One region of the Streptomyces prunicolor genome, then DNA from elsewhere that is predicted to be linked to it. Evidence: riboswitches for the same ligand, from Rfam matches in the RefSeq annotation. Region 1 holds a riboswitch; the other holds the start of a gene.
The links. Region 1 has a riboswitch for cyclic di-AMP ahead of OG588_RS01345 (NlpC/P60 family protein). Riboswitches for the same ligand answer to the same signal wherever they lie in the genome.
Positions count from the first base shown of each region.

Region 1 (7,514 bases):
GAGCAGGGCCGCGGCACAGAGCGTGACGATTCCGACCATGGTGTGTTTGTACATGTCCGCTCCCGGCCGCCTGTTCGTCCTCGTCACCCCGCACCAGCGGTGGGCCCGCCTGCCGGGGCACGGTCGTCGTGTCTCTGTCGACGCTACGACCGTGTCCCAGGATGCACCACTCGTACGGGTCCATGACGCGGTTGGCCGGGAGTGTCGCGGGGTGTGCGGTCAGGGCCGGGAAATGCCCGGCCCCGATCGGATCAGGCGGGCCGTACGGCGCCCCGGATGGCGGCGGCACCGGCGTAGAAGATCGACTCCTCGCGTATCGGCGTACCCGGGCTCGGCGCGTGGATCATCAGGCCGTTGCCGGTGTAGAGGCCGACGTGGTCGATGCTGTCGTAGAAGAAGATCAGGTCGCCCGCGCGGATGTCCGCGAGCGGGACGAGCGCGCCGGCGCCGGACTGTTCCTGGGCGGTGCGCGGGAGGAGGACGCCCGCGGCCTTCCAGGCGGCCTGGGTGAGGCTGGAGCAGTCGTACGCGTCCGGTCCCGCCGCGCCCCACAGACACGGCCTGCCGATCTGTGCGCGGGCGAAGGCGAGCGCGGTGCTGGTCTTGCTGAGCGTGGTGGGGTCCTGCAGTGCGGCGGGTACGGCCGCGGCGGGCGCCGGGCTGATGGTCGGGGCCGGAGGAAGAATGATCTCCGGGGCCATCGTCGGAGCCGTGGGCAGGGTGAACTCGGGAGCGACGACCGGGGCCGCGGCGAAGGAGACCTCGGCGGCGGGTGGGGTCGGCTGCCACTCCTGCTGCGGCGGACGCCAGTCCGGTTGAGGCGTGAGGTACGAGGTGCGCTGCTCGGTCACCATGGGCATCTGGCCTGTGGCCCAGACCTGTTGCTCGGGGAGGACGGGCAGCTGCCCTGTTTCCCAGGCCTGTTGCTGGGGCACGACCGGCATCTGGCCTGTGGCCCAGGCTTGTTGTTCGGGCACGATGGGCAGCTGCCCCGTGCCCCAGGCCTGCTGCTCGGGCATGACGGGCAGCTGCCCGGTCGACCACGTCTGCTGTTCGGGGACCATGGGCATCGCCCCGGTCGACCAAGTCGTCTCCGCTGTGGGCCAGTTGGTCTGCGCGGGCGGCCAGGTGGCACTCGCCGGGGCCTGTTCGGCGCGCGGAGCGGCGATGTACGGGAGCAGGTTCAGATCCGCGGTGAGTGGGTCGAAGGCCGGTGCCGGGGCAGTCGCGACGGCGAACTGCTGTGCCTCCATGACGGGCGTGGGCGGCACCTCGATGGACGGCACGGGCGGCAGGTCGAGGACGGTCGCCTGGGGCATCTGGGCCATCTGCTGCATTTGTGGTGCCTGAGATGCCTGCACCGCGGCGATCTGAGGCATCTGGGGGGCTTGCGGCGCGGCGGGCGGCAGTGCGGCGACGGGTCCGGCTGTCAACTCGGCGACAGGCGCCGCGAGTTGAGGGGCGGCGGGCCCCGGCACTCCGGTCCCCGCGGTCAGTTCGGCCACGGCGCGGCCGGACTGCGCCTCAAGTGCTCGGGCGCCGCCTTCGGGCTCGGGGCGCCGTTCGGACCGCTCGGGCCGGGCTGCGGCCGGACGGGCGGGAGTCCTGCGGGGCGGTAGGGCCGCCGGTACGGTCGGGCCCAGTTGAGCGCGGGCGCGGTCGAACAACTGCCGGGTGACGGCGTCCTGAGCGGGGTCGGAAGGACGCGACGCGCTGGGACGGGGCTCGACACGCTGGCGTGGAGCGCCGGACATCTTGCGCGTGGCGTTGTAGTTTCCGGTGGCCGTCTCGGCCCTGTCGTAAAGGGAGTTGATCCGCCGCTGCACTTCGTCACGGCTGGGTCGGTCGTCCACGGTGGGGCCACTGCCTCCGGTGCGCGTACTTCGTTCTGCCGGCATGGCAGACGTGCTCCTTCCGTATCGCGCCTACCGAGTTAGCTGTCGGGTTCGGGCGGCCGATCACGGAAGGATTGCCCTACGACCCTTGCCCGGATGGGCAGTTGGGCCGATTCACCCCAAGTCGGTTGGGTCCCCGGTTCCGGCTGTCGCGAGCGACAGACCGGATTCGGCGCAAACCGTGCGGCCCGGCGCTGATCGCCGGAGTAGGTCGTACGGTCTGAGCGCCAACTTAGCCAACGTGTGTGCCTCGTGTGAAGGTTGAAGCGCGATATGTCCGATACGTTTTTGTGACCTTTACCTCTCCCAAACGTGTCGCGGGCTCATGGGTCCGCCGGGCCGGGTGATCCATATGAGGTCGCTATGAATTTTTGGGACGGTTGAACACACCGGCGTCCGGCTCCGTATTGGAACGGGGGATTTCCATGCCGGGACGATCCGGGCCGACCGATACGTGTAGGAGCAACTTCCTTGGCACGCAACACGCGCAGACGCCCCACAGGCGCACGACGCGCGACGATGGCAGCAGTCGCCCTGATGCTGGGCGGCGGAGGACTGGTGGCGGCGAACGTCTACGCGTCGGCGTCCGAAGGTGGTTGGGGCGGTGATTCTGCCCAACAAGGGTCTCCGGATGCGGCCTCGGACGGCGCCACGATCGACTGCCCGGACATCGGCACCCAGTTGACAACGGTCCCCGACGAGGCGAAGACCGAGGTCGACACCCAACTCGCGCTTCTGGACCAGCAGATAACCGAGGCCTACCAGAAACTGAAGGACTCGACGGAGTCCATCCGCCAGGACGCCTCCTTCGCCGACAACGCGATCATGAATCCGTTGAAGGAGAAGCGCGCCGCGACCATCGGACGGATCGGCGACGCCATCGCGCGTGTCGGGGACCGCCCGGAAGGCCTCGACGCCCTCGCGGGCTGCACCCTGATCGCCCCCACGAACGGCGACGAGAACGGCAGCGGGGGCGACGACCAGAGCGGTAGCGCCGACCCGACCGGCCAGGACCAGCAGCAGGGCGACGGCCAGGACCAGCAGGGCAACCAGCAGTCCAGCAACGGGCCCGTCGCCTCGGACTACGCGGACATCACCTCCGTACAGCCCAACGTGAACACCCCGCAGGACCAGGCCGACGCCTCCCGCGGCACGTTCGTCACCGCGTGCGGTGTCAACGAGAACGGCCTGTTCAACTCGGACAACGTGATCGTCGCGCCCGGAGTCACCAACGGCGCCCACCACTTCCACGACTACATCGGCAACCAGTCGAACAACGCCTTCGCGAGCGACGACGACCTGGCGAAGGCCGACACGAGTTGTGAGAACCCGGGCGACAAGTCCACTTACTACTGGCCCGTGTTGCGCCTGCAGAACGGCAAGCAGGAGCAGGACGCCGACAAGCCCGGCGGCGGTACCGAGGGCAACTCCGGTCAGATCGTCACCGCGAAGGCGGCCACGCTGACGTTCGTGGGCAACCCGAAGAGCAAGGTCGTCGCGATGCCGCGCCTCCTGCGCATCATCACCGGCGACGCCAAGGCCTTCGTGAACGGCCCGGCCAACGCCAACGCCTCCTGGAGCTGCACCGGGTTCGAGGACCGGCAGCTCAAGGACAAGTACCCGCTGTGCCCCGCGGGCAGCGACGTGGTGCGCACCTTCAAGTTCCAGAGCTGCTGGGACGGCCGCAACATCGACAGCGCCAACCACCGCACCCACGTGGCCTTCGAGGCCGCCGACGGCTCCTGCCCGGCGGGCTTCGAGGCCATTCCGCAGCTGGTGCAGCGGATCGTCTACGACGTGAACGCGCCGAGCCTCCAGGACGGTGGCAAGACGACCCCGCTGTTCGCGGTGGACTCCTTCCCCGAGCAGCAGCACAAGCCCGTCACGGACCACGGCGACTTCATCAACGTCTTCGACGAGGGCCTGATGAAGGACATGGTCAACTGCATCAACGACGGCAAGAAGTGCGGCGCCGGGACGGACGACGACCCCGGTACCGGCGGCGGTTCGGGCGGCGGCTCGGGTTCGGGCGGCGGCTCGGGTGACCCGGAGGCGTCCCCGACGGCCACCGACACCGCTACGGCGGCGCCCTCCGGCTCCGCGTCCGACGCGCCCAGCGGGAACGGCGGCAATGAGGGGAACGGCGGCAACGGCGGCAACGCCGGGAATGGTGACAACGCCGACCAGCCCACCGCGGATCCCGCGACGAGCGCCCCGGACACCGAGACCAACGCCCCCGAGCCCACGGACACCCAGACCACCGACCCCGGTGACCTGACGACCGCGGTCTCGGTCCCCAAGGCCGACACGAAGACCGAGGGGTCCAAGTCGACCGAGACGCAGGGGAGTTCGGACAACGGCTCCGGCGGCCAGGTCGGCAGCCCCACGGCGACGCCGCCTGACTCGTCCTCGGGCGGGGAGAGCTACGCAGCCGTAGGCCCCAACCAACCGCAGGCACAGGGCGGACTGGCGGAGACCGGCGCGAATCTGTGGCCCGCCGTGGCCGGCGCGCTGCTTCTCATCGCCGGATTCGTGGTGCTCTACCGAGGTAAGCGCAGTACACGCTGACACACAGCACGTCCGTGCACGTCTGTGACAACGACGGCCCGGCCGCCCCGACTTGGGGGTGGCCGGGCCGTCACATGTTCAACGCGCGAGGCAGAAGACCTCAGACAGCCGGCGCGGGATACGTCGGGTACTCGACCCCGGAGACGTGCTGGACGACCCGGACGACCTGGCAGGAGTAGCCGAACTCGTTGTCGTACCAGAGGTAGAGGATCGCGTTGTCGCCGTCGACCTTGGTGGCGCCCGCGTCGATGATCGAGGCGTGGCGCGAGCCCATGAAGTCGCTCGACACCGCGTCGGGGGCGGTGGTGAAGTCGATCTGCCGTTTGAGCGGAGACGTGAGCGAGACATCGCGGAGGTGGTCCAGGACCTCGGCGCGGGTGGTCTCGCGGCCGAGCCGCAGGCTGAGGATCGCGATCGACACGTCCGGCACCGGGACCCGGATCGAGCTGCCGGTGATCGGCGCCTTCAGGTCGGGCAGCGCCTTGGCGACGGCGGAGGCGGCACCGGTCTCGGTGATCACCATGTTCAGCGGCGCCGAACGGCCGCGACGATCGGCCTTGTGGTAATTGTCCAGCAGGTTCTGGTCGTTGGTGAACGAGTGGACGGTTTCCACATGGCCGCGCAGCACACCGTACTCGTCGGCCATCGCCTTCAGCGGCGGCACGATCGCGTTGGTGGTGCAGGACGCGCAGGACAGGATCTGCTCGTCCGGCTTGATGGTGTCGTGGTTGACGCCGTGCACGATGTTCGGGACGTCGCCCTTGCCGGGCGCGGTCAGCACGACCTTGTCGATCCCGGGCCGCAGATGCTGCGAAAGTCCTTCCCGGTCACGCCACTTGCCCGTGTTGTCGATGAGAATGGCGTCCTTGATCCCGTACGCCGTGTAGTCGACCTCGGACGGGTCGCCCGCGTAGATCACCTTGATCTCGTTGCCGTTGGCGATGATCGTGTTGCTGGCCTCGTCGACGGTGATCGTGCCCTGGAACTGGCCGTGGATCGAGTCGCGGCGCAGCAGCGAGGCGCGCTTCACGATGTCCTGTTCGCCACCCTGTCGTACGACGATGGCGCGCAGCCGCAGCCCGTTGCCCGAGCCGGCCTTCTCGATGAGCAGACGGGCGACCAGGCGGCCGATGCGGCCGAAGCCGTAGAGGACGACGTCGCGGCCCTCGCGGCGCTCGATCTTGTCGGCGCCGGTGGCGCCGGCGACGGCCTCGGCGGTGAACTCCTCGACGGACAGGCCGCGTTCGTCGCTGCGGTGGGTCGCGGCGAGCATGCCGATGTCGATCTGCGAGGGGCCCAGGTCGAGCGTGGTGAGCGTCCGCAGGTAGGGGAGGGTCTCGACGACGGAGAGCTCCTCGCCGGCGATCTGGCGGGCGAACCGGTGGGTCTTGAGGATGCTGACCACCGACTTGTTGACCAGGGAGCGGCTGTGCAGCAGGACCGTGACGTCCCGCTCGCGGTGCAGCTTCCCGATCATCGGGATCATCGACTCCGCGATCTCCTCGCGGGTCTTCCAGTTGGTGAACGAGTCCTCGTTGACAGGCACAGAATTCTCTTTCGAGCTAGGCGGCGCTCATATGCTAACCCGCTGTTCATCTGCTCGTTCAGCAGGGGTACCGCCCGGCCCGTGGCAGGCCCGGAACGCCGAAAGGGCCCTGCCGACGTGCGTCGGCAGGGCCCTTTCGGCTGTACTGGTGTCGCTTCTACACGGTTTCCGACACGTCCTGGGCCGCGCCGCTGCCCAGCAGGGCCGACGCGTTCTCCAGCGGAGTCAGGACGTGCACGGGCACGGCCTCGGGCAGTCCGTGGCAGGTGAAGCCGAGCCGGGTCATGGCCCGGATGACCTCGCCGCTGTTGAAGTCGCGGGGGTCCTGCCGGGTGATGACCTGCCCCACCTGCTTGACGGGGTAGCGGCGCCGCCCGATGGTCACGGACTCACCCGTGACCAGCTCGGGCTTGATGCCCTTCATCGTCTCCAGGACACCCATCTTGGTGAGGTCGAAGGGATACCGGGCGATGACACAGCGCATGTTGCCTCACAGAGAGAAGGGAGGATCGGGGGCCGAACGGGCGCCCGAAGGCGCCGAGTTGGTCCTCAGGCCGCGGAGCCGAAGGACGACCGTCGCTGCCCCCGGCTGCTGCCGCCGGCACTGCTGCCGCTGCCGCCACGCCGAGCCGCACCACCGGTGGACCGGCCCTCGCCGGCCCCGGCCGGACGGCCACGACGGCCCCGGGACGACGACGAGGACGGGCTACGGCGGGTGCGCTCGCGCTCCACGACCGGGGCTTGGATGACGACCGGGACGCCGGACGGGGCCTGAGCGCCCGTGATCCGGGTCAGCTCCTCCTCGCCGGAGCGCACCGCGGTGACCTCCGGGGTGACGCCTGCCGCGGTCATCAGCCGGGTGAAGTCACGGCGCTGGTCGGGAGTGACCAGCGTGACGACACTGCCGGACTCGCCCGCACGGGCCGTACGGCCGCCGCGGTGCAGATAGTCCTTGGGGTCGGTGGGCGGGTCGACGTTGACGACCAGGTCGAGGTTGTCGACGTGGATGCCGCGGGCCGCGACGTTGGTCGCCACCAGGGCCGTCACATGCCCGTCCTTGAACTGGGCGAGCGTGCGGGTGCGCTGCGGCTGGGACTTGCCGCCGTGCAGACCGGCCGCGCGGACGCCGTTGTTCAGCAGGTGCTTCACCAGCCGGTCCACCGCGTGCTTGGTGTCCAGGAACATGATGACCCGGCCCTCGCGCGCCGCGATCTCGGTGGTCGCGCGCTGCTTGTCCGTGCCGTGCACGTGCAGGACGTGGTGCTCCATCGTCGTGACCGCGCCCGCGGAGGGGTCGACGGAGTGGACGACGGGGTCGGTCAGGTAGCGGCGGACCAGGAGGTCCACGTTGCGGTCCAGGGTGGCCGAGAACAGCATCCGCTGTCCGCCCGGCTGCACCTGGTCGAGCAGCGCGGTGACCTGCGGCATGAAGCCCATGTCGGCCATCTGGTCGGCCTCGTCGAGGACGGTGATGGTGACACCGTCCAGCCGGCAGTCGCCGCGCT
Region 1 covers NZ_CP108676.1:307,315-314,828, reverse strand. Annotated here, with positions in the region: gene OG588_RS01350 (hypothetical protein) at 1-54, opposite strand, end outside; gene OG588_RS01345 (NlpC/P60 family protein) at 252-1,898, opposite strand; cyclic di-AMP (ydaO/yuaA leader) riboswitch at 1,907-2,080, opposite strand; gene OG588_RS01340 (DUF1996 domain-containing protein) at 2,415-4,463, shown strand; gene OG588_RS01335 (glyceraldehyde-3-phosphate dehydrogenase) at 4,564-6,009, opposite strand; gene OG588_RS01330 (SCO5918 family protein) at 6,167-6,493, opposite strand; gene OG588_RS01325 (DEAD/DEAH box helicase) at 6,559-7,514, opposite strand, start outside.

Region 2 (7,514 bases), 9.2 Mb from region 1:
CAGGCCGTGTATCCGTTGCTCAACGACGAGACGGAGGCGCGGCGGCGGCTCGCGGACGCCTTCGCGGTCGAGGTGGACGGCATCGGTCTCGACGAGCTGGTCGGCGGCTGCGGGGTCGCCGAGTCGGTGCTCGCGGCGCTGGACCGGGCGGGCGTGCCGTACGCGGGGACGCGGGTCGCCGTGCAGGGGCTGGGAACCATGGGCGGGGCCACGGCACGGTTCCTCACGCGCGCGGGGTTGACGATCGTCGCCGTCGCCGACGTCAAGGGCACGATCGCGAACCCGGCCGGCCTCGACGTGGACGCGCTGCTCGCGGCCCGGGACGGGTACGGCACCGTGAACCGTTCCGCGCTGCGTGCCGGCGATCGCGAACTCCCCGGCGAGGACTGGCTGTCCGTAGCGGCGGAGGTGCTGGTTCCGGCGGCGGTGTCGTACGCGATCGACACCACGAACCAGCAGGGGATCACCGCCCGCTGGATCGTCGAGGCGGCCAACATGCCCGTACTACCTGAGGCTGAGGAGCTGCTCTCCGCGCGTGGGGTCACCGTGCTGCCGGACGTGGTCGTGAACTCCGGGACGAACGCCTGGTGGTGGTGGACCCTGTTCGGCGACATCGGCGCGGACGCGGACGAGGCGTTCGCCCACACCCGGCGTTCGATGCGTGCCCTGATCGACCGGATGCTGGCCCGCGCGGACGCAGACGGCACCACACCGCGCGCCGCCGCGCACGCCATCGTCGCGGAGCGGCTCCCGGTCATCGCGGAACGGTTCGGCTGGTACCGGTGACCTACGGGACAACGCCCCTATGGGCAACGGCTTAGGGTGACCGCGTGGCGAGAGTGCGGTTGGGCGTGGCGGAGCGGCGGGCGGAGTTGCTGCGGGCCGCCGTCGAACAGATCGAGGCGCGAGGGGTCGCGGCGGTCAGGATCGCCGACGTGGCCTCGGCGCTCGGGGTGAGCAACGCGCTGGTGCTCTATCACTTCTCGACCAAGGAGAAACTGGTCGCCGCCGCGTTCACGTTCGCCGCCGAGGACGACCTCGCCCATCTGCGCAAGCTGCTCGGCCGCCGTACGACCGCGCTGCGCCGACTGCGGGCCGCGCTGCGCTGGTACGCGCCGACCGGGCAGGCCAAGGGCTGGCGGCTGTGGATCGAGGGCTGGGCGGCGGCACTGCGCGAACCCGCCCTCCTGGACGTCACCCGCGATCTCGACCGCCAGTGGAAGCAGGCCCTCTCCGAGGTCATCGCCGAGGGAGTGACCGTGGGCGAGTTCCACTGCCCGGACCCGGCCACCACCGCCCTGCGCCTGACAGCCCTCCTCGACGGGCTCGCCGTACAGATGACCGCCTACGGGGGCACGGTGTCGCGGACGCGGGCCCTGGAGTGGGTCGACGAGGCGCTGGCACGGGAACTGGGCCTGGAGCGGGCGGCGTTGGCCGCTCCCTGAGCCGTCCCTTCAAAAGCCGCCTCTTCGAGGAGACGCCTTCCGAAAAATGCCGCCTCTCCGAGGGGGCAGCTCCGCACCTGTCACCCCGTTACCGCGTCGCCCTATCGGCGCGTCGCCCCGTCAGGCCACCCGCTCGATCCGCATCTTGATGTCGTCCGGAGACAGCGCGCCCTTCGCCTCCACGTGGTCCCCCGAGGACTCGCCCCGCAGTCGGCGCCCGATCCACGGCACCAGGTACTCGCGCGCCCAGTGCACATCGTCGCGCCGGACGTCGAGCGTGCCGCGCGGCGGCAGCGGGGGCCAGGGCTGGTCCGGGTCGGCCGGGACCTCGACGCCGAGGACCTGGCCGGCGCGGAGTGCCACGCGCGTGTGCCCCTCGGGAGAGAGGTGGAGCCGGTCGCCGTCCCAGGCCCGCCGGTCCTGGACCGTCTTGAGGGACCACAGGTCGAGCACCGGACAGCCGTAGCGGTCGGCGATGGCCCGCACATGTCCGTTGTAGGTGGCGATCTTGCCGCGCAGATGCTTGAGCACGGGCACGCCGCGGGTGTCGAAGCCGGTCGTCACCATGACGGTGCCGACGGCGGCGGTGAGGTCGGCGACCGCGCGTTCGAAGCGCTCGGCGACCTCGTCGGGGTCGGTGCCCGGACGGATGATGTCGTTGCCGCCCGCGGCCAGGGTGACCAGGTCGGGCCCGATCTCCTTGGCCCGGGTGAGCTGGTCGGCCACGATCTGGTCGAGCAGCTTCCCGCGCACCGCGAGATTGGCGTACTCGAAGTCGCCCTCGGGCCGCCGGTCCGCGAGCAGTACCGCGAACCGGTCGGCCCAGCCGACCATCGCCCCGTCGGGCCCAGGATCGCCGACGCCCTCGGTGAAGCTGTCCCCCACCGCCACGTACGACCCGATCACTGATCTGTTGTCACTCTTCGAATCGTTAGCCACGGCAACCATAATTCACCCTGAGCTGTGACCTACGCGATCGTATTTAGGGGTTGACGGGCGGTGATATAAGCCACTTGTAAAGGGTTGTCCAAAGTCGGAATAACCCTCTGATCAGGGGCGTTGACCCCGGAACTGCCCGGCGCCAGGCTCCGGGCTCCGGTGTCAGCCGACGGTGACGCCGTGCGAGCGCAGGTAGGCGACCGGGTCCACGTCCGAGCCGTAGTACGGCGTGGTCCGGATCTCGAAGTGCAGGTGCGGGCCGGTCACGTTGCCGGTCGCGCCGGAGAGGCCGATCTGCTGGCCCTCGGTCACCGTCTGGCCGGCCGAGACCGACAGCTGCGACATGTGGGCGTACTGCGAGTACTCGCCGTCCGCGTGCCGGATGACGACCTCGTTGCCGTAGGCGCCGTCGTAGGCCGCCGAGACGACCGTGCCCGCGGCGACCGCCTTGACGGTGGTACCGGTCGGGACGACGAAGTCGACGCCGGTGTGATAGCCGCTGGACCACATGCTGCCCGCGACGTGATAGCCGGTGCCGATGGTGCCGCCGGTCACAGGGAGCGTGTAACCGGTGGAGGTACTGGTGCTGTTGTCGCTCTGCGCGGCCGAGCTGCTCTTCGACGAAGAAGAAGAAGAAGAAGAAGCAGAGGACGACGAGGACGAAGAAGACGAAGTACCGGACGACTTGGACGAAGTGCCGGTGTCCGTCCCGCCCGTCGAGGCCTTCTTGCCGAGGGAGAGCTTCAGGCCCGGGTGGATCAGCGACGGGTCCCCACCGATGACCTCGCGGTTGTCCTGGTAGATCTTCTTCCAACCGCCGGTGACATCCTGCTCCTCGGCGATCTTCGCGAGCCAGTCGCCCGCCTTCACCGAATACGTCTTGACGCCCGCGGTTTTCGCGGTCGCCGCCTTCTCCGTCGCCGCCTTCTCAACCGCCGGAACGGACTGAACTGCCTTTTCCGGAGCGGAAGTCGAAGGGGCGGCATGAGCGCCTGCAGCCCCCACGAGCGGAAGGGCGAGCGCGGCACCGCCGGTTCCGGCTACGGCTATCGAGCGGGTGAGGCGCTGGGCCTTCGGGCGGCGGTGCTTACCCTTCGCGGGCATGACGAATTCCTCTCCGGCGCCTGCGAGGTGAGCTGTCGGGTGCGAGCTGGAGATGCCCGGCCGCGCGCTGGTCGCGACTTAACCCCAAGCCCGTTCCGGAGACCGGAACAGGCGTCTTACCTGTGGGTCCCCCGCTCCTGCCGCGTACGGGTGGGTGAGTACGGAGTCCGGTCGGCGGCAGGATTGGGCGTCCGTCCGGATTGGTGGCGAACGTAAGCGAGGAAGACGCAAAGGGACAAGCAGGAGGTTCCACGGATTTGCGTTTCTTGTGATTGCCTGTGGGAATTCACAGTCACCCTCCGTGAATTCCCCGGGCCTCGACTCCTCAATTCCCCTGCAAAAGCACGTCAATTACGTGAACATGACCAACGACCCACGGTCACGAATATGACGCTGCTCACGTACACGCCCCTCAGGTCCCCTTATTCCAGAGCGAGTTGGAACGAAGGCTGCAATTAGGACAGAGCGCTCAGATGCGACGCAGCCGGAGAACCGTCGCATCAAGGTCACCGCGCAGCCCGGTGCGCAACCCGTGGTGCAACAGCACGGCCCCCCGGTGTACTTCACCCGTTTCGAGGCATTCGTACGAAGCTGTCGGGTCGAGCCCGCGCAGCCGCAGCGCCGGCAGCGGCTCACCGTAGTGCTGCGCCTGGAGCAGGGCGAGGACGACGGTCTCGTCGCCGCGCACGTACTGCACGGCACTGAGTCCGCCGCTCGGCGGGCGCAGCCGGTGGAGGTCGCCGTGCTGCACGAGAGGCCTGATCTCCTTGTAGAGGTCCACCCAACGGCGGGCCTCGGCGAGCTCCTCCTCGGTCCACTCCGAGAGGTCGCCGCCCACCCCGAGCACCCCGGCCATGGCGCTCACGAACCGGAAACGCAGGCTGCTGACCCGGTCGTTGAGCTGAGTGTTCGGGCTGTCGGTGACCCAGGCGGCCATCACGCGCGCGGGGTGGATCTGGCTGAAGCCGTGCTGGATGGCGAGCCGGTCGAGCGGGTCGGTGTTGTCCGAGGTCCACACCTGGTCCGTACGGCTCATGATGCCGAGGTCGATCCGGCCGCCACCACCGGAGCAGGACTCGAAGGCGACGCCCGGGTGGGCCGCCCGCAACCGGTCGAACAGGGCGTACAGGGCGCGCACATGGTCGACCCAGAGGCGCTGCGGATAGGCGTCACCGGGCCAGCCGGCATCCGTGAAGCAGCGGTTGAAGTCCCACTTCACGTAGTCGATGGGGGCGCTCGTGAGGAGCGTGTCGAGCCGCTCCCAGAGGTATTCCTGGACATCCTCGCGAGCCAGGTTCAGCACGAGCTGATTGCGGAACTCCGTCCGCTTTCGTCCGGGTTGGAACTGCACCCAGTCGGGATGCGCGCGGTACAGATCGCTGTCCGGATTGACCATTTCGGGCTCGACCCAGATACCGAACTGCATGCCGAGCGCGTGCACGTAGTCGGCGAGCGGCTTGAGGCCGCCGGGGAAGCGGTCCGGGTTCGGGGTCCAGTCGCCCAGTCCGGCGCGGTCGCTGGTGCGCTTCCCGAACCAGCCGTCGTCGACCACGAACAGCTCGACCCCGGCCGCCGCCGCGCGCCGCGCGAGCACGCCCTGCTGCTCCTCGGAGATGTCGAACTGCGTGGCCTCCCAGGAGTTGTAGAGCACCGGCCGGTCCTGGTCCGCGTCCGGGATGACATACGTCCGCTGGTAGTCGTGCCAGGTGCGGCTGGCGCCGCCGAAGCCGGCGTCGCTCCACAGTCCGGCGAAGACGGGGGTCGTGAAGGACTCCCCCGGCGCCAGGAGGAGCAGCCCGGAGTCGTCGTACCCGGCGCCGCCGCCGATCTGCACGCGCGCGTCCGGGAGTTGGGCCACGGCGATCCGCCAGGACCCCGACCAGCCGAGGGCGCAGCCGTAGACCTCGCCGCGCTCCTCGGTGGCGTCGAGGTCGAGCGCGACCCAGGGCAGATGCTGGTGCCCGGTGTGTCCGCGCCGGCTGCCGATGACCTTCTCACCGTAGGTGAGGTCGGAACGCACCAGCCGCGACTCGGCGGCCCACCGCCCGTGCAACTGCGACAGCCGCCACCCCTCCCGCTCGGGCAACGTCCACACGGCGGAGTCGGCGCGCAGCAGCTCCAGCGCCTCGTCCCCCTCGTTGTCGAGGGTCGTCCAGCGCTCTACGACGTCGCCGCGCGTCCGGTAGTGCAACGTGATCGCGAGGCCGGTGTCCCGGAACCGGAGCCGCAGTTCGTCGCCCTCGGTGTCGTACCGCTCGAAGGTCCACTCCGTGCCGCGACGCTCGGGCGTGCGCACGGACAGGGCTGGGCGTGCGAAGCGGGGGCCGCCCTCGACGGGGTACTCCTCGCGTCCGTCGAGCGGGGACTCGAAGGAGGAGCCCACGGGCAGCGGGCGGGCGGCGAGTTCCTCGGCGTCGGCGAGCGCGATCACCGGGCCCCAGTGCAGGTGGAGCAGCTCGTCGTGCTCGGTGAGATGGACGGCGTAGCTGCTTGTGGGGCCCGACAGCACCCACGTACGGCCGTTCTCGGCGATCTCCAGCATCAGGTCCCTCACAGATTCGAACAAGTCCACTCAAGCAGCAACATCATCAATGGCCGAGGCCTGCGAGGCAACGCCTGTGGACAACTCAGAGCCTGTGGAATCGATGTCGTATCGTCGGAAGCGTGCCCGCCGGTGAGCCGCGTCGTCGGGCCGAGTGGGAGGAGTCCTCGTGACGCAGCAGATTCCGTCGACCGAGCCGGAGTTGTCCGGAGTGCGCAATTTCCGGGATGTGGGCGGGCTGCCGACGGTGGACGGACGGCGGGTGCGGCACGGGGTGCTGTTCCGCAGCGGTCATCTGGCGCACGCGACCGACGAGGACGCGGCGTTCCTCACCTCCCTCGGGCTGCACACGATCTTCGACTTCCGCAACGCGTCGGACCAGAAGCTGGAGGGTCCCGACGTCGAGCTGCCCGGCGTGCGCAATGTGAATCTGCCGCTGTCCGACCCGGCGGACGGCTCCGAGTTCTGGAAGATGGTCCGCGACGGCGAGACAGACCAGCTGCGCGGGATCCTCGGCGACGGCAAGGGCGCCCACCGGATGATCACCTCGTACCGCACGATCGTCACGGAGCGCACCGCCGAGCACTCCCAGGTGCTGCACTCGCTCGCGGAGGACAGCGTTCCCGCGCTGATGCACTGCGCGGCGGGCAAGGACCGCGCGGGCCTGTCGATAGCCGTGACGCTGCTCGCCGTGGGCGTGGAGCGCGAGGCGATCGTGGCCGACTACCTGGAGTCGAACGCGAAGCACCGCCGCTACAAGGTGCGTCGCAGCGGCTCCTCCGCCTCGGCCTACTCCCCCGAGGTGATGGAGCTCCTCAGCCCCCTCTTCGACGCCCGCGCCGAGTATCTGACAGCGGCCTTCGAGACCGTCGAGGAGACCTGGGGCGGCGTGGACGCCTATCTGGAGCAGGGGTTGGGGATCACCCCGGAGACCCGGGAGCGGCTGCGCGAGCGCCTGCTCGGCTGAAACGACTGAACTGGCCGCTGCGGCGGGCTACTTGGCGCCCACGGAGAACAGCAGGTAGATGAAGGCCGCGAAGAGGTGGCCGACAGCGATGTAGATGATGAGCCGCACCCACAGGGCGCGGGGGAACTTGTCCTCGATGTTGTTGCCGCTCATGGCGTCTCTCCGGTGATCGGGCCCAGGCACAGGGTGGCCGTGGGGCTCTGCAGCAGGGTGTGGACGAACAGGACCTCGACACCGGTCTCGTCGGCGGCGGCCAGCCGGTGCGGGGTGAGCGAGTCGAAGTGCGCGCTGTCGCCCGGCGCGAGGACGTGCGCGGTGTCCCCGAGGCGTAGCCGTAGCCGGCCCTTGAGGACGTACAGCCACTCCTCGCCGGGGTGCACGCGCACGATGTCGCCCTGGGAGCCGTGCGGGATGCGCACGCGCAACGACTGCATCCCGCGGCCGTGGGCGCCGGCCTGCCAGTACGTCCAGCCGCCGGCGTAGGTCGGTTCCATGTCGGCGGCGCGTACGACGGCTT
Region 2 covers NZ_CP108676.1:9,467,477-9,474,990, reverse strand. Annotated here, with positions in the region: gene OG588_RS42950 (Glu/Leu/Phe/Val dehydrogenase dimerization domain-containing protein) at 1-786, shown strand, start outside; gene OG588_RS42945 (TetR/AcrR family transcriptional regulator) at 831-1,445, shown strand; gene OG588_RS42940 (SGNH/GDSL hydrolase family protein) at 1,566-2,351, opposite strand; gene OG588_RS42935 (peptidoglycan DD-metalloendopeptidase family protein) at 2,547-3,488, opposite strand; cyclic di-AMP (ydaO/yuaA leader) riboswitch at 3,493-3,655, opposite strand; gene OG588_RS42930 (alpha-galactosidase) at 3,958-6,030, opposite strand; gene OG588_RS42925 (tyrosine-protein phosphatase) at 6,200-6,997, shown strand; gene OG588_RS42920 (DUF6126 family protein) at 7,025-7,150, opposite strand; gene OG588_RS42915 (helix-turn-helix domain-containing protein) at 7,147-7,514, opposite strand, start outside.
Region 2: linked by a shared signal. The riboswitch ahead of OG588_RS42935 (peptidoglycan DD-metalloendopeptidase family protein) and the one ahead of OG588_RS01345 (NlpC/P60 family protein) in region 1 are both predicted to bind cyclic di-AMP.